DNA from 4 places in the Nocardioides dokdonensis FR1436 genome. Region 2 is predicted to be linked to each of the others. Evidence: predicted binding sites of a transcription regulator. Region 2 holds the regulator's gene; each other region holds the start of a gene.
What was found. Region 2 encodes LexA, which represses DNA repair genes until DNA is damaged. Its sites were predicted from a motif close to TCGAACANNTGTTCGA; they were not measured.
Positions count from the first base shown of each region.

Region 1: a site for LexA is predicted at 1,741-1,756, ahead of I601_RS14555 (HNH endonuclease signature motif containing protein). Genes of this name have one in related genera too.
Region 3: a site for LexA is predicted at 1,318-1,333, ahead of I601_RS08555 (HNH endonuclease signature motif containing protein). Genes of this name have one in related genera too.
Region 4: a site for LexA is predicted at 1,653-1,668, ahead of I601_RS02500 (alpha-ketoglutarate-dependent dioxygenase AlkB). Genes of this name have one in related genera too.

Region 1 covers NZ_CP015079.1:3,082,015-3,085,214, forward strand. Annotated here, with positions in the region: gene I601_RS14540 (hypothetical protein) at 114-413, shown strand; gene I601_RS14545 (hypothetical protein) at 420-1,013, opposite strand; gene I601_RS14550 (cupin domain-containing protein) at 1,307-1,639, opposite strand; gene I601_RS14555 (HNH endonuclease signature motif containing protein) at 1,770-3,083, shown strand; gene I601_RS14560 (acyl-ACP desaturase) at 3,174-3,200, shown strand, end outside.
Region 2 covers NZ_CP015079.1:1,995,076-1,998,275, reverse strand. Annotated here, with positions in the region: gene I601_RS09415 (LysM peptidoglycan-binding domain-containing protein) at 41-397, opposite strand; gene lexA (transcriptional repressor LexA) at 731-1,465, shown strand; gene I601_RS09405 (alkaline phosphatase D family protein) at 1,588-3,200, shown strand, end outside.
Region 3 covers NZ_CP015079.1:1,807,152-1,810,351, reverse strand. Annotated here, with positions in the region: gene I601_RS08570 (HU family DNA-binding protein) at 1-242, opposite strand, end outside; gene I601_RS08565 (MerR family transcriptional regulator) at 341-595, opposite strand; gene I601_RS08560 (Hsp20/alpha crystallin family protein) at 790-1,221, shown strand; gene I601_RS08555 (HNH endonuclease signature motif containing protein) at 1,365-2,825, shown strand; gene I601_RS08550 (hypothetical protein) at 2,904-3,200, opposite strand, start outside.
Region 4 covers NZ_CP015079.1:516,873-520,072, reverse strand. Annotated here, with positions in the region: gene gndA (NADP-dependent phosphogluconate dehydrogenase) at 1-935, opposite strand, end outside; gene I601_RS02500 (alpha-ketoglutarate-dependent dioxygenase AlkB) at 1,004-1,630, opposite strand; gene I601_RS02495 (GntR family transcriptional regulator) at 1,749-2,471, shown strand; gene I601_RS02490 (hypothetical protein) at 2,437-2,817, opposite strand; gene I601_RS02485 (DUF4031 domain-containing protein) at 2,875-3,144, shown strand; gene I601_RS02480 (HD domain-containing protein) at 3,156-3,200, opposite strand, start outside.

The sequences.
Region 1 (3,200 bases), 1.1 Mb from region 2:
GGTGGCGCGGTCGGCTCGGGGGCAGGACGCCCCCGACGGTAGCCGACCCGCTCCGGTGCAGCAGCACCGGCGTTGGGTCGAACGCACGTTCGAACCTGTGGGAGGATCGGGGGATGGCCGGCGGGATGAACAAGCGGGGGAGCGGGGTGCCGCTCGGTGAGCGTCGCCGCAGCGACCGGCCGCCCGCGGCCGCGCCTGCGCGTCGTACCCCGACGTCCCCGTGCCCGGCCCGGCACTGCTGGGTGGGCGACCCCCTCGACGCGGAGGGGGAGAAGCGGCCGGGGCTCCTGCTGGAGTGGCGACAGGGCCCGGACGGCTGGCAGGGCCTGGTGGTGTACGCCGCTCATGTGCGGCCCGGCTCGTGGGGCCTGGTGCAGGAGTGGCTGCCCAGCTCCAGCCTCATCCCGCTGTGAGGATGCTCAGCGGCGCCGGGACCGCTCGCAGGGCGGGATCTGGGTCCAGCGCAGCGAGCGCACCGGACTGGCGTCGTGAGGAGTCCGCAGGCGCACCCGGACCCGCTGGGTGACCAGGCGACCCGTGGTCGAGACCCGGGCCAGCGGCGTGGCGCGCCCCGGGCGCACCCACGGGCTGCGTGCGCCACCGTTCCACGGGAGCGAGTACGCGCGGTCCTTGAACGAGACCTCGGCGCGACGCAACCGCTTGTCGTGGGCGTTGCGCAGCCGCAGCACGATGCGCCGGAAGCCGTGGCTCTTCGGCGGGCGACACCCCTCGAGGACCGCGCGCCGGTAGGTCGTCAGGCGGGACCAGCTGCGCGGCCGGTGGGTCCGCTTCTTCTTGCCATTCGACTTCCGGCCCCACACCTGGTCGTTCGCGCCCCGGCTGGTCGACCCCTGGCTGGTCGACCCCTGGCTCGTCGACACCTGGCTGGAGGGGGCTGCGGAGACGCTCGAGACCTCGCGAGGGGCGGCGGCCGTGCTCGTGGGTGCGAGGGTCAGCGCGAGGGTGGCGGTGGTCGCCGCCGCGGCGGCGCGCAGGGCGGAGGTCGTCGGCACGAGGTCACGGTAGTCCGCCCTGTGACTGCTGGGACGTATGTGACTGCTGTGTCGTTCGTGAGGTCTGTCGGCCGTGCCGGGCAGGCGCTCTGACCCGTCTCCGGCGGGGACACGCCGGAGACGGCCGGGAGAGCGCCCAGGACCGCGACCACCGGGACGTTGTGGGCGACGGCGTCGAGACGATGGTGCCTGCTCGGCGTGAAGGGTGCAGGAAGTTGAGGCATCTCGCACGGCGTCCAGGGTGAAATGTGGAGAGCTGTCCAGACGGGTCGGTCTGGGGGCCTCGTCGGAGGTCAGCCGGAGAGGGAGACGGTGAGCAGGACGACGGCGTCCTGGAGGGCCTCGAGGTCGTGGCGGACCGGCGGGATCACCACGTGGTCCCCGGTGCGCGCCTCGACCTGGTCGTCGCCGGCGTGCAGGACCACGGTCCCGTGGATGACCTGCAGGGTGGCCTCGCCGGGGCTCTCGTGCTCACCGAGACGGTGTCCGGCAGTGAGGGCGATCAGGGTCTGGCGCAGCGAGTGGCCCTGGCCGCCGTGCATGGTCACGGCGCTGCGGCCGGCGGTGGCTCCCGCGGCCTTGGCGAGGTGTTCGTGGCCGAGCGTGGTCAACGAAGTGGCGTTCATGGCGCCATCCTGCCCGTGCGGATGGTCCTGCGTCAGGGGTCGCCGGGCAGGGAGCGAGGGGACCTTGGTCCTGTCCACAGATCCGCGCCAGGCCCTTCTCCTCGAACTGGCGTTCGAGTAAAATGCGTACATGATCGAGACCGACAGCCACGGGCAGCCTCTCGAGGTCGACGACCTCGAGGGTGACTGGTTGCTGGACTTCGCGCACGAGGCGGAGGCCGAGTCCCGCAAGGCCGAGCGGCGTCGGATGCGGGTCGTGCTGCGCTGGTGCGAGACGCACGTGGCGGTCGACGACGACCACCGGTTGTCGTGGGGCGAGCAGGAGCGGGTCTGGGACTGCGACGCCTGGATCGGTGGAGAGGGGGTGCCGGCGGTGGCGGAGTTCGCCGCCGAGCCGCTGGCTGCGGCGATGCGGATGTCGCCGGCCGCGACCACGGCGCTGATGGCCGATGCGCTGGAGCTGCGGCACCGGCTGCCGCAGATCCATGCCCGGGTCGAGCGGCTCGAGTCCACCTTGTGGCGGGCCAGGCGGGTCGCGAAGGCCACCCAGTCGTTGTCGCCCGAGGCTGCTGCGCACGTCGATGCGACGCTGGCGCCGGTCGTGGACTCGGTCGGTGCGACCCGCATCGACCGGGCGGTGGCCGAGGCGGTCGCGCTCTTCGAGCCCGAGACGCTCGAGGAGGCGGAGGAGTCGCAGACGAAGTCGTGGGGCGTGAGCCTGCAGCACCACCGCCCCGACACCTCGGTCTCGGGACAGTGGGGCGGCACCTCGTGGCTCTCGATCACCGGTGACACCCCCACGTTGCAGCGGCTGCACGACCTGATCCTCGACACCACCCAGCCCGCCACCGGCCCCGAGGCCGAGCCGGACCTCGGCCTCGGCGTACGCCAGATCCGGGCGCTGGCTGCAGTCCTCGACGGGCTCGGTGTGCCCCGCCCCCGGGTCCGGCTCAACATCGACATCAGCGCCGAGGACCTCACCGACCACGACAGCGCGGACACCGCAGGTGGAGTGGGCACGGTCCAGGGCCTGGGGCCCGCGACGCTGGCCAAGATCCGCGACTGGCTCGCCGGCGCCCAGGTCAGCGTGCTCCCGGTCCTGGACATGGCCCGCACCGACTCCGTCGACGCCCACGACCCGCCCCGGTGGATGCACGAGCTGGTCACCCGCCGCGACACCCACTGCGTCTTCCCGTTCTGCGACGTCCCCGCCAGCCGCTGCGACCTCGACCACATCGAGCCCTACGTCCACCCCGACGACGGCGGCCCACCCGGCCAGACCCATCCAGGCAACCTCGCGCCGGCCTGCCGCCACCACCACCGCGCCAAGACCATCGACGCGTGGAGCTACGAGCGCACCGAGCACGGCGACTACCTCTGGACCAGCCCCACCGGGCAGGTCTACGCCGTCACCCGGCACGGCACGCTCGAGCTCAGGTCCTGAGCTTCCCCTCGTCTGCTCGACCCTCGGCGTTCGAAGGCAGTGTCTGTCAGGCTCTGGACCCCGGGCTACTGCGGTGGTACGACGGAAGGCATGACGAGACTCGAGAGTGGCCAACTC
Region 2 (3,200 bases):
GGCCGCAGCCGCCAGTGCCCCGCAGGGCCGTCGAGCAGCCTCAGCTGGTCGGGACCCGCAGCCGCTGACCGGTGACCACCAGGCCACCGTCGAGGGCGTTGAGCGTCTGGATGTGCTGGATCATCTCGCGCACGTCGTCACCCTGGGCCCGCTCCGTGGCGATGGCCCACAGGGTGTCGCCGGTGCCGACGGTGATCACCTCGGTCGGCGGGGGCGTGCCCTTCTCGCTGGTGGCCATCGAGCCGCCGGCCAGGAGGACGCCGGCCAGGACCACCAGCACCAGCGCGAGGCCCAGGACGACCAGGCGACCGCGACGGGTCAACCGGACCGGGCCGGGCGTCGTACGCGTCTGGACGGGGTGCTGGGTCTGCATGGGGAACTGGGCGATGGTGCTCATGGTGACCTCCTGGGGAAGGGGGTGGTCGTTGTCGTGATCGGTCGAGGTGATGTCTACAGACGGCCACCGACAGTCCCGGTCGAGAAGCTCCTCGACCAGGTGTTCGATCGAACACATGAGCGAGACTAGATCAGGTGTTCGAGGGAATGCAAGAGGGTGCGCGAACAATTGTTCGAGGCCTGTCGACGGGGGTTACCAGCCACACCCACCGGGCCGCGGTCCGACACGCCGTTCGAACAGATGTTTGAAGTTGCCCGCCCTGCGGCGCTACCGTGTCCTCACGACCATCCGAGCGGACACCCCGGCTCGGGCCTCGCGCACGAAAGGCACACGATGGCGACCAAGGACGGCGTCCCCCGCAAGCGGAAGGTCGCGGAGCTGCCCGACGGGCCCCCCGACGCGACCGGCCTCACCCCACGCCAGGTCAAGGTGCTCGGCTGCATCAAGGAGGCCATCGAGACCCGCGGCTACCCGCCGAGCATGCGCGAGATCGGCCAGGCCGTCGGCCTGACCAGTACCTCGAGCGTCTCCCACCAGCTGAAGGTGCTCGAGGAGAAGGGCTTCCTCAAGCGCGACGCGCACCGGCCCCGCGCGCTCGAGGTCTTCCTGCCCGAGCTGATGGCGCGTCGCCGCGCGATCTCCTCGGCCGACGACAGCTCGGTCGACGAGACCGACGTCGGCAACACCATGCCGGCCGCCACCTACGTCCCGGTCGTGGGTCGCATCGCCGCCGGTGGTCCGATCCTGGCCGAGGAGCGCGTCGAGGACGTCTTCCCGCTGCCCAAGCAGCTCGTGGGCGACGGCACCCTCTTCCTGCTCGAGGTCTCCGGCGACTCGATGATCGACGCCGCCATCTGCGACGGCGACTACGTGGTGATCCGCCAGGAGCAGACCGCAAGCAACGGCCAGATCGTGGCCGCCCTGATCGGCGACGAGGCCACCGTCAAGACCTTCCAGCGCAAGGACGGCAAGGTCTGGCTGCTGCCGCACAACGACGCCTACGAGCCCATCGACGGCACCCACGCCTCGATCCTCGGCGTCGTCACCGCGGTGCTGCGCAGCCTCTAGGGACAGCCTCTGGGGGCAGCCCCTGAGCCCCGCACCTGTCGCACCGTCGAACCGACGGTGAACACTCGGCGTCCGAACCCCCGTCCGCGTCACGCGGACGGGGGTTCGTCGTTGGATGAGGCGTGACCCCACCGCAGATCCCCTCCCCTGCCGCTCCCTCCCCCACCGGGCCCGTCCGCGACGCCGAGCGCGACCGCCTGGCCGCCCTGGGGCGGCGTACGGTCCTCGCCGTCGGGGCCGGCAGCGCCGCCGTGGCCGCCGGCAGCGGCGCACTCACCGCGCCCGCTGCCCGCGCGGCCAGCGCCCGGCACGACGTCTTCGCGCACGGCGTCGCCTCCGGCGACCCGCTGCCGCACGCGGTGCTGATCTGGACCCGGGTCACCCCCACCCGGGCCGCACAGCCCGGCTCCGGGAAGGGCCCGCGGCTGGGGGTGCGCTGGGAGGTCGCCACCGACCGCCGCTTCCGCCGTGTCGTGCGCCGCGGCCGCTTCGCGACCAGCGCCGCGCGCGACCACACCGTCAAGCTCGACGTCACCGGCCTCCAACCGGAGACGACCTACTACTACCGCTTCGTCGCCCGCGGGCAGCGCAGCCCGGTCGGCACCACCCGCACCGCCCCCGCCAAGCGCGCCACCCCCGCCAACCTGCGCCTGGGCGTGGTCTCCTGCGCCAACCTGCAGGCCGGCTGGTTCAGCGCCTACCGCCACCTCGCGGCGCGCCGCGACCTGCACGCGGTGCTGCACCTGGGCGACTACTTCTACGAGTACGGCCCCGGCGAGTACGGGATGGGTCGCGACAACGTCGACGTGCGCCCGCACGACCCGCCGCACGAGGTCGTCACGCTCAGCGACTACCGGCGCCGGCACGCGCAGTACAAGACCGACCCGGACCTGCAGGCGCTGCACGCGGCGCACGCCTGGATCGTGACCTGGGACGATCACGAGGTCACCAACGACCAGTGGAAGGCAGGCGCGGAGAACCACGACGACACCGAGGGCGACTACCGCCGACGGCGCGCCCGCGCCCACCGCGCGTACGACGAGTGGATGCCGGTGCGCATGGACGGCACCGCCTCGCTGGGCGACGGGGCGCGGCTCTACCGGCGCCTGCGCTTCGGCGACCTGGCCGAGATCAGCATGCTCGACCTGCGCACCTACCGCTCCGAGCAGGTCGCGACCCCGATCATCGACTCGGAGATCAACGACCCCTCGCGCTCGATCACCGGCAAGCGGCAGATGGAGTGGCTCAAGGACTCCCTGACCCGCGGCAACCACGCGCCGCAGTGGAAGATCATCGGCAACCCGGTGATGATCGCCCCGGTCACCTTCGCCGACCTGCCCAACGAGCTCGTCGACCCGGTCAACGACGTCACCGGGCTGCTGCCGCAGGACGGCTCGCCCTACAACGTCGACCAGTGGGACGGCTACACCGCCGATCGCCGCGAGGTCTTCGCCCACCTCGACGACCACCAGGTCAAGGACGTGGTGTTCGTGACCGGCGACATCCACTCCGGCTGGGCCAACGACCTGCCGCTGGACACCTCGGCCTACCCGGTGCTCGGCGACTCGGTCGCGGTGGAGTTCGTGTGCTCCTCGGTCACCTCCAACAACCTCAAGGACATCACCGGCCAACCCGCGCTGACCCCCGTCGTGGAGGCGGTCTTCATGGCCAACAACCGGCACGTGAAGTACCTCAACTTCGACGACCACGGCTTCTCGGTGCTCGACATCACCGC
Region 3 (3,200 bases), 190 kb from region 2:
ACGGTCGTCGCGGCGATCTGCATGGTCTCGCCGGTCTGCGGGTTGCGACCCTCACGCGCCGAACGCTCGCGGGGCTCGAAGGTGCCGAAACCGGCGATGCTCACGCGCTCGCCCTTGGCCACAGCCGACACGATCGCCGACAGAGCGGCGTCCACGGCGCGCTCAGCGTCGGCACCGGTCAGGCCGGTCTCCTTGGCCACGGTCTCGCGAAGCTCTCCCTTGTTCATGCAGTTCTCCTTCATCATGTTGCTCGTCTTGGGGTCCGTCGTTCACCGCACCCTAACCAGCAAACACCGTCAAACCGCCACCTGACGGGGGTGAGCCGAGAATTTCTCACTCCTCAGTCGGGTGGCACGACACCTTCGCGCAGCCGTCGGACCTCCTCCTCGAGCACCAGGACCCGGGCGATACCGGCCAGGTTCAAGCCCTCGGCGAGCAGCTGGCGGATGCGGTGCAGGACCTCGATGTCGGCCTCGCTGTAGAGCCGAGTGCCGCCGCCGGTGCGCTCCGGGGTGAGCAGGCCGCGCCTTTCGTAGACGCGCAGGTTCTGCACCTCCATGCGCACCATGTCGGCCGCCACCGAGATCGCGAACACGCCTCGCCCTCGCCCGCTCATCCGCCACCTCCGCCACACCGGTGCTGACTTCTCAGCCACTTCTCAGTCTTCGGGCTTGATTCTGACCTAGATGCCGAGTTACAACAAACCTGTATCCATTGATACAGATCGGCGGACTTACGCAGACCGCCACCCACTCACTCCACCACCCTTCGACGAGCAAGGAGGAAGCCATGCTGCTGCGCACCACCGACCCCTTCCGCGACCTCGACCGCCTCACCCAGCAGCTGCTGGGCACCACCAACCGGCCCGTCACCATGGCGATGGACGCCTGGCGCCAGGGCGACCAGTTCATCATCGAGCTGGACCTGCCCGGCGTGAACCGCGACAGCATCGACCTCGACGTCGAGCGCAACGTCCTCACCGTGCGGGCCGAGCGCGTGAGCCCCAACGGCGACTGGGAGCGACTCGCCTCCGAGCGGCCGACCGGCGCCTTCAGCCGCCAGCTCGTGCTCGGCGACAACCTCGACCTCGAGCGCATCGAGGCGACGTACGACGACGGCGTGCTGCGCCTGCTCGTGCCGGTCGCCGAGAAGGCCAAGCCCCGCAAGATCCAGGTCGGCTCCACCTCGCCCGAGCGCGAGACCCAGGCGATCGAGAGCTGATCAGCCCCACCGACCCTTCTCGAGAGGCGGCCCCACCCACGGCGGGGGGGCCGCCTCTCAGCGGGTCCGCGACCCTCCACCACCTCATCCACAGACTCGAACTGGTGTTCGACAACTGGTCCCGGCGGTGGGAGAATAGGGCCATGACGCTGCTCCAGCACCCCACCGCCGACCGGGCCGACGCCCCGGCGACCGGGGTGCGTGCGAGCAGTAGTGCGAGCCCTGACACGGCCGGGAGCTGGGCCGGCGTGCTGGCCGGGGTGCTGGCCGCCCGGGAGGCCATGGCCACCGCCCGGACCACGCGCCTGGAAGCCACACCTGAGGACGACCTCGCACCCCTGCTGCAACAGCTCTCCGCCCTCGAGGCCGAAGCCGCCGCACTCACCGGCCAGGTCCTCGCCGAGGCCGAACGACGCCACGTCGCCGACCACGCCGCCGCCACCGGCACCGACGCCTGGGCCGCCGCCCTGACCGGGGAGACCCGCGAGGTGCACGCCGGCGGGGTCCGCATCGCCGCCCTGCTCGGCGAGAAGTACCACCACGCCCGCACCGCCTACGCCACCGGCGCCATCACCACCCGCCAGGTCCGCATCATCGTCAACGCCGCCGAACAGGCGCCCCTCGAGACCACTCCTGAGCAGCTCGCCGTCGCCGAGGAGATCCTCGTGGGCAAGGCCACCGGCATCGGCACCCGATCAGGGCGCCCGATGAACGCCAAACGACTGCGCCAAGCAGCCCGCCGGATGCTCGAGGTCATCGACCGCGACCTCGCCGACCGCCACGAAGCCATCATGCTCGGACGCGAATCCCGCCGCGCCAAGCACGAGACCTACCTCGCCCTGCACGACAACGGCGACGGCACCTACTCCGGCAAGTTCACGATCCCCGAGCTCCACGGCTCCCTGCTGCGCACCGCCCTCGAGACCCTCTCCGCACCCCGACGACTCAACAAGGCCCGCACCGGCCCCGACGGGGAACACATCTCCGGCCACGACCGCTCCGCCCCCACCGGAGAAGGCCACGGCCTCTCCGGCTGGGAGCTCGCAGGCCACGCCCTGTGCGAGCTCATCGAGCACCTGCCCACCGACGGCTGGACCGGCGCCAACGCCATCACCCTCCTGGTCACCATGACCGCCGACGACCTCACCCGCGACCTCGCCGCCACCGGCGACCTCGACCCCACCACCTGGCCCGACTGGAAAGGCCCAGCCGAGAGCGGCACCGCGAAGCTCGACACCGGCACCCGCACCGCCGCCGGCGACCTGCGCCGCCTCGCCTGCGAAGCAGGACTCGTCCCCGCCATCCTCAACTCGGAGTCAGCGCCACTCGACCTCGGCCGCACCCGACGACTGCACACCCACCACCAACGAAAAGCACTCGCCCTGACCCACGACACCTGCGCCATCGACACCTGCCAGAGACCCTTCGCCTGGACCGAGATCCACCACCTCATCCCCTGGTCCCACCACGGCGACACCGACCTCGACCTCGCCATCCCCCTCTGCTCCTGGCACCACCACCGCACCCACGACCCCACCTGGCAGCTACGACACCACCCCGACCGCGGCTGGGAACTCACCCGCCGGCGCCGAGCCCCGCGCTGACGCCGAGCTCCGGGGTGCGCCGCAACGCAGAACGGCCGCCCCCGAGGGGGCGGCCGTCCGTGGGAGCTCAATCAGCGATCAGGCTGCGCGGGGCAGGCTGGGGACACCCGGGAGCTCGGGCAGGCCGCCGCCGAACAGGTCGCAGAGCTGCTGCGGGAGACCCGCGTCGCACAGCGGCTGCAGGGGGCTGTCACCGCCGCCACCGGGAGCACCCGGGACGTCCGGCAGGCCGGGGAGGTCGGGCATGCCGCCGGAGGCGGCGTCGCAGATCGCCTGGGGCAGACCGGCGTCGCACAGGGCCTGGATCGGGCTCTCGCCGCCCGGACCGGCGGGACCGGTCGCGGCGTCGCACAGGGCCTGGGGCAGACCGGCGTC
Region 4 (3,200 bases), 1.5 Mb from region 2:
GCCTGGTCGCTCCCGAAGGCCTCCCGGGCGGCGGCGCGGATCACCTCGTGGCCCGACAGGCTGCGCGCGAAGGTCGCCTCGGCGATGCCCGTCACCGGCACCCCGAGGTCCAGGGCGCTCTGGACCGTCCACCGGCCCGTCCCCTTCTGCTCCGCGGCGTCGGCCACGACGTCGACGAACGGCCGACCGGTCTGGGCGTCGGTGTGGGCGAGCACGTCGGCGGTCATCTCGATGAGGAAGCTCTCGAGGTCGCCCTGGTTCCACTCGGCGAAGACCGCGGCGGCGGCGTCCGGCTCGAGGCCCGCGAGGTGGCGCAGCAGGTCGAAGGACTCCGCGATCAGCTGCATGTCGGCGTACTCGATGCCGTTGTGCACCATCTTCACGAAGTGCCCGGCGGCGTCGGGGCCCACGTGGGCGGCGCAGGGGGTGCCGTCGACGCGGGCGGCGATCGACTCGACGACGGGACCGAGGTTCGTGTAGGCGTGCTCGGAGCCGCCGACCATGATGGAGGGGCCCTCGAGCGCCCCCTCCTCGCCGCCGGAGACGCCCATGCCGACGAAGTGCAGGCCGTCCTCCTCCAGCGCCTGCTGCCGGCGCCGGGTGTGGTCGGGGTGGGCGTTGCCGGCGTCGACGACGATGTCACCCTCGTCGAGCAGGGGGACCAGCTCGTCGATCACCGCGTCGGTGCCCTCGCCGGCCTTGACCATCACGATGATGGTGCGCGGGCGCTGCACCGCGGCGACGAGCTCCTCGAGGCTGTCGCAGCCCACGAAGTCACCCTCGTGGCCGAACTCCTCGAGCAGTGCGTCCTTCCGGGCGGTGGTGCGGTTGTGCACCGCGATGGTGTGTCCCTGCCGGGCGATGTTGCGGGCCAGGTTGCGCCCCATCACCGCCAGGCCGGTGAGAGCGATGGTCGCGCGCGGTGAGGTCTGCATGACCTCACCCAACCCGGCACCGTCGGGAGACCGGCCACCCGAAGGGGTGGTCCGCCGGTGCCTGGGACTCAGAAGACGTTGAAGGGGCGGAACTGCACCGAGAGCCGCGGCCCGGCGTGGGCCACCTTCGGCACGGCGTGCTCCCAGGTGCGCTGGCAGCTGCCGCCCATCACCAGCAGGTCGCCGTGGCCGGTCTCGAAGACCCGGGCGTCGCCGCCGCCGCGCGGGCGCAGGTGCAGCCTGCGGGGGTCGCCGACCGAGACGATCGCGACCATCGTGTCCTGCGTGCTGCCGCGCCCGATGGTGTCGCCGTGCCAGGCCACCGAGTCGCGCCCGTCGCGGTAGTAGCAGCAGCCCGCCGTCCGGAACGGCTCGCCGAGCTCGGGCAGGTAGTGCTCGCTGAGCGCCTCACGGGCCTCGGTCAGCACCGGGTGCGGCAGCTCCTCGCCGATCATGTACGTGTGCAGCAGCCGCGGCACGTCCACGAGCCGGTCGTACATCTGGCGCCGCTCGGCCCGCCACGGGACCTGCTCGACCAGGGTGCTCAGCACGTCGTCGGCCTGCGGCAGCCACGAGCGTCGTACGTCGACCCAGGCCCCGGCGCCGAGGTGGTGCCGCTCGGTGGTGGACAGGGCGTCGACGAGACCGGGCACCCCGCTCGGGGGCGCCTCGAAGAGCGTGGTCTGGAAGTCCATGGCGCCACTCTACGCCCGTCCCTCGAACGCACGTTCGACGCATGTCGGCGTGTCCCACGCCGGCCCACTTCCCGCAAACGGCGTACGGGGGCCTCCGGACCTGTCTAGTCTGCCTGGCGTGGACGACGTGATGGCCCCCCCGGTCGGACGTGCTCTCAAGCACGTACAGGTGCGCGAGTACGTGCGTGGGCTGGTCACGGGCAGTGCGCCGGGTTCGCCCGCGCCGTCCGAGCGCGAGCTGGTGCAGCGCTTCGGCGTGGCCCGGATGACGGTGCGCCAGGCCATGGACGCCCTGGTGGTCGAGGGGCTGCTCGAGCGGATCCCCGGGCGCGGCACCTTCGTGGCGCGTCCCCGTCGAGCCCCCAGCAAGATCACCGGGTTCACCGAGGAGATGGCGCGCCGCGGGATGCTCGCGGAGTCCCAGACCCTGTTGGCGCGCCGCGAGCAGGCCGGCCCCGGCGTGGCCCGCGCCCTGTCCCTGACCGAGGGCGACGCGGTCGTGCACTGGCGCCGGCTGCGCCGCGCCGACGGTGTGCCGATGTGTCTCGAGGACGCCTACCTCAACGAGGTCCTGCTGCCCGGGTTCCTGCAGTCCGGGATGCCCACCAGCCTCTACGACTCGCTCGCCGCCCGCGGGCTGCGCCCGACCTGGGCGGAGGACTCCATCACCGCAGACAAGGCCACCCCCGAGGAGGCCGGCCTGCTGGAGGTCGAGCCGTCCAGCGTCGTGCTGCGCCACTCGCGCCGTGCCGTGTCGGGCGAGAAGGTCGTCGAGGTCTCGCGCACCGTCTACCGCGCCGACCGGTTCACGCTGTGGGTCCAGCTGGGCCAGGGCTGCTGAGCGCACCCAGCCCGCCCAGCGCAGCGACCGGCGTCCCGGACTCCTCGCACACCCAGGTGGGGTCCGGTCCGCCCAGGTCGGGGTGGATGTAGAGCGCGTGCTCGGGCCCGTCCTCGCAGCCCAGGCACAGCGGCCAGCGCCCGGCCTGCTCGAGCAGCGCGTCCTGCACGTCCTGGGCGACCAGCCCGGCGACGTAGACGACCCCCTCGGGCCACTGCTCGGCCCACCAGGTGCGGCTCGAGACGGCGTCCTCGAGCGCGGAGACCGCTCCCGGGGTCGCGTGCCCGCGCGCGTGGAGGTCGGCCAGCACCCGGGCCCTGGCATCGAACAGCTCGGCATCGGTCACGTCTCCATTGTCCCGGCCCGGACAAGGGGACGCGGCGTCGCCCGTAGGCTGGCCCGCGTGGGCATCCTGATCGACCCGCCGAACGCGGCCGGGCACGGACGGCTCTGGTCGCACCTGGCCAGCGACGCGTCGTACGAGGAGCTGCACGACTTCGCGCGCACGCTGGGCATCCCCGCCAAGGGCTTCGACCGGGACCACTACGACGTCCCCTCGGAGTGGTACGCCGACATGGTCGCGGCCGGGGCCGAGCCGGTCACCAGCCGCGAGCTGGTGGCGCGGCTGCTGGGTGCCGGCCTGCGCCGTCGCAAGGGTGCGGCGCCCGGCTGAGCGGTCGGGGGTCAGGAGACCTCGCGGCTCGGGACGGACCCGGCACCGAGCCGGAC